2 regions of the Duganella sp. CY15W genome follow, and region 1 is predicted to be linked to the other one. Evidence: riboswitches for the same ligand, from Rfam matches in the RefSeq annotation. Region 1 holds a riboswitch; the other holds the start of a gene.
What was found. A riboswitch is a leader RNA that binds a small molecule or an ion and turns the genes downstream of it on or off. The one in region 1 is predicted to bind glycine.
Positions count from the first base shown of each region.

Region 2: it holds a riboswitch for glycine, as region 1 does, so the genes downstream of both, gcvT (glycine cleavage system aminomethyltransferase GcvT) here and GTP58_RS11395 (D-amino acid dehydrogenase) in region 1, are expected to answer to the same signal.

Region 1 is NZ_WWCQ01000002.1:401,085-408,516, forward strand. Features, by position in the region: gene GTP58_RS11365 (chemotaxis protein CheA) at 1-238, opposite strand, end outside; gene GTP58_RS11370 (lipid asymmetry maintenance protein MlaB) at 248-544, opposite strand; gene GTP58_RS11375 (response regulator) at 561-929, opposite strand; gene GTP58_RS31725 (methyl-accepting chemotaxis protein) at 943-2,076, opposite strand; gene GTP58_RS11385 (methyl-accepting chemotaxis protein) at 2,244-3,851, opposite strand; gene GTP58_RS11390 (Crp/Fnr family transcriptional regulator) at 4,103-4,720, shown strand; gene GTP58_RS11395 (D-amino acid dehydrogenase) at 4,778-5,995, opposite strand; glycine riboswitch at 6,178-6,267, opposite strand; gene panD (aspartate 1-decarboxylase) at 6,295-6,654, opposite strand; gene GTP58_RS11405 (diguanylate cyclase) at 6,826-7,432, shown strand, end outside.
Region 2 is NZ_WWCQ01000001.1:1,274,620-1,282,051, reverse strand. Features, by position in the region: gene GTP58_RS06065 (LysE family translocator) at 56-682, shown strand; gene GTP58_RS06060 (DUF1631 family protein) at 702-3,041, opposite strand; gene GTP58_RS06055 (hypothetical protein) at 3,297-3,503, shown strand; gene GTP58_RS06050 (ATP-dependent Clp protease proteolytic subunit) at 3,552-4,112, opposite strand; glycine riboswitch at 4,232-4,318, shown strand; glycine riboswitch at 4,331-4,441, shown strand; gene gcvT (glycine cleavage system aminomethyltransferase GcvT) at 4,496-5,617, shown strand; gene gcvH (glycine cleavage system protein GcvH) at 5,655-6,035, shown strand; gene gcvP (aminomethyl-transferring glycine dehydrogenase) at 6,105-7,432, shown strand, end outside.

The DNA.
Region 1 (7,432 bases):
TCACACTGCCGTCGCGCACCTTGTCCAGCAGGCTCTCCACCACGTGGGTGAAGGCGACGATGTGATCGAGACTGAACAGGCCCGCCGACCCTTTGATGGTATGGGCGGCCCGGAAGATGGCGTTGATTGCCTCGCTCTGGTCGCCCGCCAGGTCGACATTGAGCAGCGCGTTCTCCATCTCCTCCAGCAGCTCGCGGCTTTCAGCGATAAAGGTCTGTAGTGCGTCGTCCAGATTCATGGCTATTCCTTATGCGTGTATCAGCACGGCGTCGCCAAAGAAGGCGACCAGGTCCAGCATCTCGAAGATTTCTACGACGGCGGGGCTATGCTGCACCAGGTGCAGCGTGCGCTGGTCGGCGGCAGCGGCCTGCTTGGCCAGCATCAGCACTTGCAAGCCTGCCGTGTCCAGCTCCGTCACGCCGGACAAATCGATTTCCAGTATCCGCGTCTTGCGCAGCGCGTCCAGCACCAGCACTTTCAGATCGGCGGCGCGATAGATCGTCAGTTCGCCGTCCAGGGCAATACGGTTGACTTCATCGGCCATCGCAGCCTCCGCAAAATTATGGCAGTACCAGCTTGGCGACGGCGCCCAGTAGCACGTCCGGTTTGAATGGTTTGACGACCCAGGCCTTGGCGCCTGCGGCCTTGCCTTCTTCCTTCTTGCTCTCTTGCGATTCGGTAGTCAGCATGATGACTGGCGTGAATTTGTAGTTGGGCAGCTGCTTGAATTGTTTAACGAAGGTGATGCCGTCCATATTCGGCATGTTCACGTCGCACACCACCAGATGAATTTTCTGTCCGGTGCATTTGGACAGCGCATCGACGCCATCGCGTCCTTCAATCACCTCGTATCCCGCGCCCTTGAGCGCAATGCCCACTACCTGGCGCAAAGAGGCCGAATCATCGACCACCATGATGGTTTTTGCCATATCTTCTCTACCTTCAGAAAAAAGTGATTTCGTCGGCCGCAGCGGCGGTAGGCGCCGCGTGCTTGATGCCGCTGTGTACCGCGTGCTCTTCGGCCATCGCGTAGGTCTTCTGCAGTTCGCTCAGCAGACGGTCCGGGTCCGGCGCTTCCAGCACCCCGTTCGTCTCATAGCGCTCGTGATACTCGCGCAGCAGTCCTGGCAAGTTCTCCATGTTGTGGCGCACGTGGGTCATCACCTGGCTCACGCGGTCCTGGAATTGCAGCTGCACCAGCGCCTCGCCCACCTCACCCTGGATGCCGATGCTCTCCTGCTTGAGCAGGTCGGAGGACTGTACCAGCGAGTCGGTCATCTGGCGGAACTCGGACAGCACGGCGTCGATCATGCCTTCCGCCGACTGCATGGACTTGTCTTCCGCTTCGCTCGATTGCTCGGCGGCCTGGCTGGCCGCCAGGATCGCGGTACTGATCAGATTCACGCGGTTGGAAATTTCCTTGCCCGTCTCCGCCGAGCGCATCGACAGCTGGCGCACCTCCTGTGCCACCACCGCGAAGCCACGGCCGGCCGGACCGGCGCGCGCCGCCTCGATGGCCGCGTTGAGCGCCAGCAGATTGGTTTGCGCGGCGATGCTGGCCACGCCTTCCGCCATGCCGCGCAGCTCGCGCGTAAAGCGTTCCAGGTCGCGGATCTGCGCCAGCATGGCGTGCTTGGATGACATGGCGGATTTCATCGAGGTTACCACCGAGCCCAGACGCTGTTCGCTGTGCGCAAACACCTCGGTCATGGAGTGGTCGCCCTTGCTGTCGGCACTGGAGACATGCACCGCGCTGTCAAGCTTGTCGACGATGCTGGAGAAGCGCGACGCCAGATCGGAGATCGCTTCCTCCATCTGCGCGCGCGAGTTTTCAATATGGCGGCACCAGACGGGCAGCACCGCGTCGGCAAAGCGGTCGCGCCCATCCAGGTAATCATCGATCATGGCGTTGTCGCCGGTGGCGCTGGCGGGGCTGAAACCCGTATCGCGCGTGAGCCACGCTGCAGCGCCCAGCAGCAGCGCTGCCCAGATCAGGGTGTACCAGCCCCAGGCGCTCCAGCCTGCGGCGACGGTTCCCAACGCACCCGCTGCGGCAAAGCCGAACGGCACTATCACTTTGCTACTGATCCCGGTTTGATTCTTCACTGGACGCCACCCCACTGTTGTTCCGGGCGCCGCTGGGGCAGCGCCTCCGGTAGTCCCACTGTAGCGCAGAATGCCGTGCCCGCGCCATCATGTAGTCATGAATGCGAAGCCTGTTGCACCAATACAACCGATGATAGTTACGCGAGCAATGGCCGCGCCGCGCCGCGCAATACAGGCCGCTGCGGCGCAGCATCGCCGAGCTTGAAAATGCTCACCGCTTCCGCCAGTTTGGCCGCCTGCACCTGCATGGCGTCGGCCGCTGCGGCGGCCTCTTCCACCAATGCCGCGTTCTGCTGCGTGACCTGATCCATTTGCGTGATCGCCAGGTTGATCTGCTCGATGCCATGGGTCTGCTCGACGCTGGCATTGCTGATCTCGCCCATGATGGCGGTAACGCGGCCGATGCTGTTCACCACTTCTTCCATGGTACTCCCAGCCTGGCCAACCAGGCGCGTGCCTGCTTCCACCTTGCCGACCGAGTCGTCGATGAGGGTCTTGATCTCTTTTGCCGCACTGGCCGAGCGCTGCGCCAGGTTGCGCACCTCGGACGCCACCACCGCAAAGCCGCGCCCCTGTTCGCCGGCACGCGCCGCTTCCACGGCGGCATTCAAGGCAAGAATATTGGTCTGGAAAGCGATGCCATCGATGACGCCAATGATGTCGACAATTTTCTTGGACGAGGCATCGATCGACGCCATGGTCTGCACCACGTCCGAGACTACCGCGCCGCCGCGCTGCGCCACTTCAGCAGCGTTGGACGCCAGCTGGTTGGCCTGGCGCGCGTTGTCGGCATTCTGCTTGACGGTACTGGTCAGCTCCTCCATCGAGGACGCGGTTTCCTCGAGCGAGCTGGCTTGCTGTTCCGTGCGCGACGACAGGTCCAGATTGCCGGCCGCGATTTGCGACGACGCGGTTGCAATGCTGTCCGTGCCGTTGCGGACATCGCCGACGATACGCACCAGGCTGCCCGACATGCGGTTCAACGCATGCAGCAGCTTGCCCGGCTCGTCCTTGCTGTAGTCGCTGGCGGAACGGTTGCTGCGATCAACCAGATCGCCTTCTGCAACCGACTCGGCCAGCGCCACGGCTTCGTTGATCGGCCGCGTGATGCCCGCCGTCAGCCACCATGAAAACACCACGCCAAACGCCACCACCAGCACGGCCAGCAAGAGCAGCAGGTTGCGGCTGTCCGTGGCGACCTGGTCGATGCGCGTGGCCGCTTCGTCAATCGACTTGCGCTGCTGGTCGAGAATTTTCTGCAGCATGGTTTCGTAGGTTTTGGCGGCAGGCAGATAGGTTTGCTCGAGCAGGCGCGAGGCGCCGTCGGCGTCACCGGCCGCCTTGGCCTTCATGACGCCGTCACGCGAACTCACATACAGCTTGCGGGTTTCTACCAGCTCTTCCATGAGCCGCTTGTCCTCGCCGCTGGTGAGCTCTTCGATTTTCTTGATCAGGCCTTGGGCGTAGGCCGTGGAATTCTTGGCCTCCTCGGCAAAGAAGGTGGCCAGCGCCGGGTCGGCGCTCTTGGCCACAGCGGTGGTGCGGCGGATACCGGCAAATACAATCCGGTACCAGTCCGAAATGAGACGCTCCTTGGCCAGCGGCGTTTCCATCATCGCGCGTGTCGCGGTCGCCACCCCTTGCAGGCGATAGATGCCGAGGCCGGTGTTGAGGATGAGTATGGCGAGCACAACGGCAAAGCCAAACGACAGGCGCCTGCCAATGCTGAGATCAGTGATTTTCATGCCGGTCTCCAAGGGTCGAATTGTTCTTCAATAGTAACCCTAAAGTTCAGCGAAATTCATGCTTGGCGAAATTTGTTAAACTGCTTTAAGTTTAAAATATTTTTAAATTTCCATTCTAATCTGCAACAAATATTGAGCCAGGGACTGTGAAAACGTTTACACTTTCAAATTCATTTGTACGGCCATTTACATAGCGGAATTTAAAATACAACATTGTCCGTCCGGCCATTCGCACTCCTAAACCACTGAGTATGAGCAACGCATTCCTAGAACACCGCGCTAAATATCGCGAAGCCGTGTCACGCCGCTATGGCGTCACGCCCGAACTGTACGACGAAGCCTCGCGCCTGCTGGCGCCGCTGGCCACGCCTTTCAGCATGCGCAAGGGCGAGCACCTGCAGCGCATCGGCACGCCTGCCCAGTATGTGCACTGGCTGCACAGCGGTGTGGCGCGTACCGGCTTCATTACCGAGGCGGGCAACGAAGTGACGCTGCACTTCCAGACCGACGGCGAACCGGTGGCCGCGCACGACGATTTGCTGCGTTCGCGCGAATCGCATCCGGCGCTGAATTTTGTGGTGGCGGAAACCGCCATCCATGGCTATCGCCTGGACTGGTCGCAAGTGAGCGCGCTGTATCAGGCCAACAGCCATCTGCGCGACTACTACCTGGCGGCAGCACAGTGCAGCATCATGGACCAGAGCCGCCGCCTGTACCTGAACGCCTCGCCGGCGCAGGGCCGCCTGAATGCGTTCCGCCGCGAGTATCCGGGCCTGGAGCAGCGCATCTCGCAAAAGGTGGTGGCATCCTTCCTTGGCATCACGCCGCAGTACATGTCGCAGTTGCTGCGCATCGACGGTAGCAAATAAATAAAAGACGCCCGAGATTCAGTTCAGAGGCGTCTTTTTCTTGTGCGGCAAGCCAGCTTAGTGTTGGCTCTCCACCACACCGGCAATCAGGTCGGCGGTGGCCGCGCACAGCGTCCAGCCCAGGTGGCCGTGACCGGTGTTGTAAAACACATTAGGCCGCTTGCCCCTTCCCACACGCGGCATCATGTCCGGCATCATCGGCCGCAAGCCAGCCCATGGCACCGCCTGGCGCGTGCTCACGCCCGGGAAGCACTGCTGCACCCAATCGACCAGCGGCTGGATGCGGTCCGCGCGGATATCGCGGTTGATGCCATTGAACTCCGCCGTACCGGCAACGCGAAAACGGTCCGCTCCCAGGCGGCTGGTCACCAGCTTGGTCTCATCGTCCAGCAGGCTGACCGTCGGCGCAGCGGCGCGGCTGGCGTCATCCTGCAGCTGCACCGTGATCGAATAGCCCTTCACCGGATAAACGTTAACCCTGTCGCCCAGCTGCGCCGCCAGCGCGCGGCTGCCGACGCCACCGCACACCACCACGCCATCGAAGCACTGGCGGTCCTCGCGGCCATCCTGATCGACGCGCACCGTGGCCACGCGGCCGTCGGTTTCCACGCTGCCGATTTCCGCGCCCCATACAAAGCGCACACCGCGCCGCTCGGCCGCTGCGGCCAGGCCGTTGGTGTACTTGTGGATGTCGCCGGTGGCATCGCTCTCGGTGTAGTAACCGCCGTAGTAGCTGCCTTGCAGCGCCGGCTCGATGGCGCGCATCTCATCGGGTGTGACCGCGCGGCGCGGCAAACCGCCCGCCGCCAGCAGCCCGGACACGCGGCCGGCGTGCTCGAAGCCCGCCTGATTACGGTAGATGTGCAGGATGCCTTGCTGTTTCAGGTCGAACTCCACGCCCTCCTCTTCCGCCCAGTCGAACAGATGGCGGCGCGCGGCGATCGCCAGCTTCGCGGTGGCGATGGTGTTGTCTTCGTAGTGGGGAATGCTGGCGATGAACTCCGCAAACCAGGACAGCTTGTGCCAGGTCGGGCGAGGATTGAGCAGCAGCGGCGCATCGCTGCGCAGCATCCACTTCAGGCCTTTGGCGATGGTGGAAGGATGGGTCCAGACTTCGGCATTGGAGGCGGACAGCTGGCCGCCGTTGGCAAACGACGTCTCCATCGCCGGGTAGCGGTGGCGTTCAAACACGGTGACGGCAAAGCCGCGCCGCGCCAGGGCGTAAGCGGTGGTCACGCCGGTGATGCCGCCGCCAAGGACGGCAATCGTGTGCAGTGCAGGTTGATTCATGAAGCAGGCTCCATCAACAGTCAGGGGTGGGAGTACCAAGCGCACCATGCGAGTGGTACGCCCCCTCTGTTTGGAACCTGAGAGATTCGCCGCGCCATAGCGTTAGCATGGCGCCGCTTGCTCCTGCGGTGCGCCGGCTGACGAAGCCGGCGGCTCTTCAGAGTACAGTGGTCTGGTCGGTCCTTTTGCCTGAGAGTTTCCGGGGCGGTTGCTCCTTCGGCGCCACCATCCATGGTGGTCTCTCCCGACCAGAATTCGGCACAGGGCCGACTTGGTCTTGCAGCTTACTGCTTGACGCTGGTGATCTTGTTTTGCGCGTCGACGAAAACCAGTTTCGGTTTGTAGTCGGCGATCTGCGCTTCGGTCATCGGCGCGTAGGTGCAGATGATGAGCAGGTCGCCCAGCTGCGCCTTGCGTGCCGCTGCGCCGTTCAGCGAGATTTCGCCGGTGCCGCGCAGGCCAGGAATCGCGTAGGTGGCGAAGCGTTCGCCGTTGTTCACGTTATACAGTTCGATTTTTTCGTTTGGCCAGATATCAGCCGCTTCCAGCAGGTCCAGGTCGATACCGCACGAACCTTCATAATTCAGATCCGCCTGCGTCACCGTCACACGGTGCAGCTTGGCGCGCAGCATAACTCGTTGCATAGACATTCGTTTCCCTCGGTAGTAATCGTTCAAGCTTTGCATCCTGCTCAGACAAAGCCAGCGACGCAAGGGCGGCATTGTACCATTTGCCGTCGCCCGTGCCGCATTCCCGCCCCGCTCGGCCCCGCTTTGTGGCATATTGTTTACTTGTAAACTGCTTCATCCATTTTCATGAAAATTTCCCGCTTGCTGACACTGTCCACCGCCGTGCTGGCGTTGCTGGTCCTCGGCATGCTGGGCCATATCACGCGAGAAGCGTGGCTGCATTACGACGACACCAGCGCCGGCCTGCAAGCGCTGCGCCTGACACAGCGCGCCATGATCGCGGCAGAAAAACTCTCGTTCGAACGCGGCCCCGTCAACGCGTTGCTGGGCGACAGGCAGCCCGCTGATCCCGCCCGGCGTGACCGCCTGACGCGTGCGCGCGCCGCCACCGACCTCGCGCTGATCCAACTCGAGCGCGAGCTGCAAAACGATTTCGGCACCCAGCATCCGGTCGAGATGGCGAGCCTGTACCAGGCGCTGGCCGAGGCGCGCAACACGGTGGACACGCTGGCGTCCGCAGCACCGGCCGAGCGCACGCCGGAACTGCTGAAAAACGCCATTGGCCGGATGTTCGCACTGGTGCCGCTGGCACTCGACGCTGTCGGCGGCTACACGCTGGCGTCCGAGCGCGCCTATCCGCGCATCTCGCGCACGCTGATTAAAACACGCTACGCCGTCGAGCTGCGCGAATATGCGGGCCGGCTTGGCTCCGTGCTGACCGTGCCGCTGGCCA
Region 2 (7,432 bases), on a different contig from region 1:
ATTTATCGTTGACTGGTTTAAAACCATACTGAGTCTTTACTTTCTGGAGTACAAGATGAGCTTTTCGACCTGGCTGCTATTCCTGTCCGTTTCAATGGCTGCCGCTTTTAGTCCTGGTCCAGGCGTGCTAATGGCGATCTCCACCGCGTCGAGCCAGGGTGCGCGGCGTGCGTTTTACAGCTCGGCCGGCAATGCGCTGGGCGTGTTCATCGTTGCGACGACGGCGGTGACGGGACTGGGATTGGTGCTGAAGGCGTCCGCGCTGGCGTTCGGGCTGCTCAAGCTGGCCGGCGCCGCGTATCTGGTGTATCTGGGCATCCGCCTGTGGCGCAGCGCCGGCCAGCAGAGCGCAGCGCAGGCGCTGCAGCCAGCGGCGGAGGAAAGCCGCCTGAGCACCTTCCGCGCCGGGCTGCTGGTGGCGGTCAGCAATCCCAAAGCGATCCTGTTCTTCACCGCGATCTTCCCGCAGTTTATGCCGCCGGACCACATCGATCCGCTGCGCTTCCTGCTGCTGACCGCCACCTTCACTGCCTGCACGCTGCTGTCGCACTTCTTCTACGTGAACTGCGCATCCTGGTTGAAGCGCAATATCGCCAGCAGCGCCAAGCGCCGCCGCCTGGCCGGCCGCAGCGGCGCACTGGTGTTTATCGGGATGGGTGGCGCACTGCTGACGGTGCGCTAGACGCGGCTCAATCCGCGGCTTAGCCGACGGCGGCCATGTCCGGATCGTTGCCGGCGCCGCGCGACAGCGCCTGGGACAGCGCCACCGCCACCACGCCGTCCGCACGCAGCACCTGCGCGCGGCCTTCGCCAAAGCGCCTGGCCAGCTCGTCGCCGGACATGGAGAACGCCTCCTGCCGCGCGGCGGTCGAGAAGATGTACAGCGTTCGGCGTGGACTGATCCACGCCAGTTTGACCTTGCGCTGACTGCCATCGTCCTGCGCGAATTCCAGCCACATGCCGCGTACCAGGCCATCGACTTCGACGATGGCGTCTTCAGCGCCGGGGTCGGGCGCCTGTTCGCTAAGTGCCTGCACTTCCGCTTCCGCCTTGGCCTGCAGTGCCAGCCGGCGCTCGGCCGCCTGCCGCGCGACCTGCATGGCAATCTCCACCTGGCGTTCGGGCGAGAGCTCCAGCGGCGCCCGAACGATGGACGCGTGACACTCGGCCAGTTCGGCAAAGAACTGCAACCGGTCGGCATCCTGCCACTTGATCACATCCAGCCATTTATTAAGCGTCGCGAGCAGGCCGGGCAATTTGGCGATGAGCTGCTTGCGTTCCTCCGGCTTGATCTTGGGACGCACGCTCCAGATCAGGTCATCCATGGTGCGGGTGGCGTTGTTGACGGCGCCCGGCTTGTCGTCCTCAATGCTGTAGGCGATGGTCAGCACGGCGCTCCAGCGCTGCTCGAGGAAGGCTTCCACCACGGCGATCACTTCGCCCGTACCGATCCGCAGCGCCACCGCGTTTTTGGCCAGCTTGTTCGACTCCGCCATTTTTTCCTGCTTGAGCGCGGCCGCGATGGGCGCGGCTATCGCGGCGGCAGCGGCCTTTTCTTCGGCCTGAATCTGCGCTTCCAGCTCGTTGACGGCTTCGGTGAACACCGACAGTTCGTGGTCGTAATCGCGGCCCACGCGGTCAACACTGCGCTGCATGGCCTGGAACAGCGGATCATCCGGGCCTTTGCGCTGCTCCCAGCCCATGCGCGACAACAGCTCCAGCAGGCGGCGGGCCGGATGCGCTTCCTGGAAGAAGAAGTTCTTGTCCACCAGCGCTGCCTTCAACACAGGGACCTGGAGGAAGCGTATGAGCTCGCGGATTTCCGGCGAAATGCTCTGGTCGCGGAACACGGTATCAAACACGGCCGACAGCAGATCAATGGTGCTCTCGTCGGTGCGCGACAAGCTCCCCTGCGGCATGCTTTGCTTCAGACTGGGCAGGTAGAACACATTGCCCGGGCCTGGCGCCGGCGCCGCTTTTTGCAGGTCCGCCAGATAGGACAACAAAGGCTGCCTGGCGCCGATCTGCGACTGCCGCTGAACCTCTTCATTGGTCGCCGCGCCAGTATGGAAGCCCTGCGCCGGTCCCTGCGCCCAGGCGCCGGCTGGCGTCACAGCGGTTGCGCGAGTTACCGCATTCGGCTTCCAGTGGCTGTCCGCGGTCAGCGCGGACGCGGGCAAATCCGGGATCGTCAAGTCCGCACCCTGCAGCATGCCGCTGGCGATGCCGTCGACAATCTGCCCGGCCGCCGATCCCGCCACATCACTGGCAGCAAAGAACTGGCGCAACTGCTGCGCCAGCGCCGCCTGATTGGTGCGCGACCTGGCGGCAGGCGATGCCGCGCCATCCGATTTGCGGCGCTGGTAGCCCTCCACCGGTCCCGGCAGCACGCCCTTGGTCTGCAAGGCCAGGCTCAGCGCCGCCAGCATCGGGCCGATCTCGATAAACATGCCGGGCTTGAGCAGCGGCTGCAGCAACCCGGCCGCCTCCTCTTCCGTATCGAACTCGCTCCACGCCTGCTGCAAGGCGGTGAGGAATACCTCCGGCCGGAACGGGTTCTGGTTGACGCGCAGGATCTCGCGGTCCAGCAGAAACGCCAGCCGCACGTTGAGCGTCTGCAGCGCATCCGCATACAGCGCTTCAAATGGCTTGCTGACGCCGCTCATGGCCACCTTGCTATCCATCTCTTCCAGCGACACCAGCGACAGTGGCCCGGCGGCGGCGCGCGCCTTGCCTTTGACGCCTGGCGCCAGCTCGGCGATCTCGCGCCGCAACGCTTTTTCCAGCGCAGTGGTGGCCAGATGCAGGAACGCATAGTTGCGGTTGCGTAGCTGATTACCGGCGCGGAGGCGCTGCTGTATCAGCCGCGCGTCGCCGTCCGTGGCGTCGATCAGCGCGCCGGCCAGCTTGTTGGCCAGGTCCAGGTACTGGTCGCCCGCATGCTTGACGGCGATGCCGATCAACTCCTCCAGCAAGGCATGCCGCGGCGACACCGTCTTGGGCGTGGTCAGCGGTGCGGCGGTTGTCGGCGTTGCAGTCATGGCGGCCTTGCGGAGTCAGGTCAGGCGTACCCTCACATTCTCACATTGCATTTCCATAAAGCAATGGATGAAAACCAAGTATGTGCAATTTTTGGTGTATTTTGCCGAGTTCCCGCAACGCCGGCCGACAAGCCATGCTCCTACACGCCACCAGGGGGTATTCCGATAGCTGGACTGCTGCTGAAAACGCATCATGGCGTCACCAGAAACGTTAAATCGTTTCTGGCGTTCTTTAACTTTCGTAAAGGAATCAAAATGAACGCGAATCAAAAAGGCAACAGCAACAGCAATAGTGGCAGCGGCAGCAAGCAAGGCTCCAACCAGGGCAGCAACAAGCAATCGGGCAACGCCGGTTCGTCCAGCGGCTCGCGTACCGGCACCCAGGGCGGCACCCATGAGCAGCATGTGGAAGCTGGCCGTCAAAGCCACAAAAATGACGGCAACAAGGCCGGCAACCGCTAAGTAGACATTCGGCGGTGCATGCGGCGCCTGGTGGCGCCGCATTTGTTTTCAGATATTGGTGATGCGTTGGCCGGCTGGCGGCACAAAGTCCTCCACCCCATTCACCAGATCGACCTTGAGCGCTTCCGCCGCCGTCAGGTGCAGGTCCGAATACTCATGCACGCGCCAGTGCTCATCACTGAGCTGAACATGGCTGCGCAGGATTTGCTCGGTGCGCGCATCGTCGGCCTGCAGGCCTTCCACGATAATGCGCAGCGCGTCAGGACGGGCGCCATGCGGCGCGCTGGCATGCGACTTGTGCACCATGAAGCGCGCGGTGTCGCTGGCATAGCGCTCGGCCCCGGCCAGGAACAGGATCACGGCAATCGACGCCACGGCGCCGGCGTTGTAGGTGACGATCTTGATCGGCAGCTTGCTCAGGTAGTTGTACAGGCAGATGCCATCGCTGACATAGCCGCCGTTGGACTGGATCAGGATATGGGCGGTCGTGATACGGTCTTCGCTCATGTCGGCAACCGCGTCAAACACGCGGCGCACCATGTCGCTGTTCACATCACCGGACAACGTGAACCACGCATGTCCCTCGTAAGTAGTTTGGTCTTGGCTCATCGGTGGGCTCTCAATTAGTGTGATTAATTCTAGCAAATTGTCGTTTTTACCGTTTTCCCCGCTTCATTCGTGCGCAAGGCGCCAAGATTGACTTTCATGCCCTTCTGGCATATATTCTCGAGTCTTGATCGGGAGAGGGCAAACCAGCGTTGCCGCCGAAGGGGCACTACCCAAAAACTCTCAGGCAAAAGGACCGGTCAAGGGGCCATAAAAAACGTGGCTCAAACTCTGGAGAGAGATTGCAGCAGCAATCCACCGAAGGGGCGTGCGGAAAACGAGGACATCCCCCGTTCCGCTATCTCTCAGGTACCAAGGACAGAGGGGTTGCAACATGATGGAATCATCGTCATTCCCTGTTAACCCCTTTTCGTTTGGACCGTACCATGACGCTCAAAGCTACTCCCCTCAATAACGCACACCGCGCTGCCGGCGCCCGCATGGTCGATTTCGGCGGCTGGGATATGCCAGTCAACTACGGTTCCCAAATCGAAGAGCACAACGCCGTGCGTACCGACGTCGGCATGTTCGACGTGGCCCATATGTGCGTGGTCGACATCAAGGGCGACAATGTGCGCACCTTCCTGCGCGGCCTGCTGGCCAACAACGTCGACAAGCTGCAGGTATCGGGCAAGGCGCTCTACTCCTGCATGCTGAACCCACAAGGCTTCGTGATCGATGACCTGATCGTCTACTTCATCAACGAGAGCTGGTTCCGCCTGGTGGTCAACGCCGGCACCGCAGAAAAAGACGTGGCCTGGATGCAGGCGCATAACCAGGCCACCGGCAGCGGCCTGACCATCACCCAGCGCCGCGACGGCGACAATGCCATGGCGCTGATCGCCGTGCAAGGCCCTAACGCCCGCGCCAAGGTATGGCAAGTGATCCCTGAATCGAAAGAAGGCACGGCGGACATGAAGCCGTTCAACGTGGCCTTCGCACAGAGCGCCACCTTCGGCGAAGCGATGATCGCCCGCACCGGCTATACCGGTGAAGATGGTTTCGAAATCGGCGTCGCCGCTGAACAGGCCGAGCACCTGTGGAACGCGCTGGTCGCCGCCGGCGTCAAACCGGCAGGCCTGGGCGCGCGCGACACGCTGCGCCTGGAAGCCGGCATGAACCTGTACGGCCAGGACATGGACGAAACCGTGAACCCGCTGGACGCCGGCCTGGCATGGACCATCGACCTGGTCTCCGAGCGCGACTTCATCGGCAAGGCAGCCCTGCAAGCCATGGGCCAGAACGCCCAGTTCGTGGGCCTGATCCTGCGCGAAAAAGGCGGCGTGCTGCGCGCCCACCAGAAAGTGGTGGTGGCGGGCACCGACGCCACCGGCGAAATCACCAGCGGCACCTTCAGCCCGACCATGCAGCAGGCGATTGCGCTGGCGCGCGTGCCGAATGGCGTCAACGTCGGCGACACCGTCCACGTCGAAATCCGCGACAAGAAACTGGCCGCGTCTGTGGTTAAATTGCCGTTCGTACGCAACGGCAAAATCCTGGCCGTATAAATCAACATATTTCACCTCTCGATCCTTGGAGCCTTACATGAACATTCCTGCAGACCTGAAGTACACCGAATCCCACGAGTGGGTACGCGCTGAAGCCGACGGCACTGTCACCGTTGGCATCACCGAGTACGCGCAGGACGCACTGGGCGATATCGTCTTCGTCGAGCTGCCAAAAGTCGGCACCACCTACGCCGCCGGCGACGACGCCGCTGTCGTGGAATCGGTCAAAGCCGCCAGCGACATCTACGCGCCAATCGCAGGCGAAGTCGTGGCCGTGAACGACGCCGTGGTCGACGCACCGGAATCGATCAACGAAGACGCTTACGCCAACTGGCTGTTCAAGATCAAGCCAGCCGATGCTGCCGCGATCAACGGCCTGCTGGACGCAGCTGCCTACGGCAACAACATCGGCGGCTAATCCACGCCACCAGGCCAGCCTTGCGCTGGCCTTTTTTGTTTTCCCCTCTCTCGTTAGCCCTGACAAATCATGACCCGCACCAGCCTGACCCAACTCGAAGCGCGCGACGCCTTCATCGCCCGTCACATCGGCCCTGACGCCGCCGAACAGCAGGAAATGCTGTCGGTACTCGGCTACGCCACGCGCGCAGCCCTGATCGACGCCATCGTGCCTGCCAATATCCGCAACAAGGCCGACCTGCCGCTGGGCGCTTACGCGCAGCCGATGCCGGAAAACGAAGCGCTGAACAAGCTGAAAAAAATCGCGTCGAAAAACAAGGTGCTCAAGTCGCTGATCGGCCAGGGCTACTACAACACGCTGACGCCTAACGTCGTCCTGCGTAACATTTTTGAAAACCCGGCCTGGTACACCGCGTACACCCCGTACCAGCCAGAGATCTCGCAAGGCCGACTGGAAGCCATCCTGAACTTCCAGCAGACCATCACCGACCTGACCGGCATGGGCATCGCCAACGCGTCGATGCTGGACGAAGGCACCGCTGCTGCGGAAGCCATGACGCTGATCCAGCGCGTGAGCAAATCGAAATCGAACGTGTTCTACGTTGCCGACGACGTGCTGCCACAGACCCTGGAAGTGGTGCAGACCCGCGCCAAGCCGCTGGAAATCGACGTCAAGGTATTCCATCCGGCCGAACTGGCTGCGGTGGGCGACTGCTTCGGCGTGCTGCTGCAATATCCAGGTGTGAACGGCAATGTGCGCGACTACAAGGCCGACGTGGAAGCCATCAAGGCCAAGGGCGCGATGGTGGTTGCCGCCGCCGACCTGCTGGCGCTGACCATGCTGACGCCACCGGGCGAATGGGGTGCGGACGTGGTGGTCGGTAACTCGCAACGCTTCGGCGTACCGCTGGGCTTTGGCGGCCCGCACGCCGGCTACATGGCGACCCGCGACGAATTCAAACGCTCGATGCCAGGCCGCCTGGTAGGCGTGACCATCGACGCGCAAGGCAACAAGGCTTACCGCCTGGCCCTGCAAACCCGCGAGCAGCACATCCGCCGCGAAAAAGCCACCTCCAATATCTGCACCGCACAGGTACTGCTGGCAGTGATGGCGTCGATGTATGCCGTCTACCACGGCCCGAAAGGCCTGCAGCAGATCGCCAAGCGCGTGCACCGCCTGACCGGCGTGCTGGCGTCGAACCTGAAGACCCTGGGCTATACCATCACCAACGACAGCTGGTTCGATACCCTGACCGTGTCGGTGAAAAACGCCGAACAGCTGCACGCATCGGCCCACTCGCATGGCGTCAACCTGCGCGTGATCGACGCCACCCACGTCGGCGTATCGCTGGACGAAACCACCACCCGCGAAGACATCGCGCTGCTGTGGACCGTGTT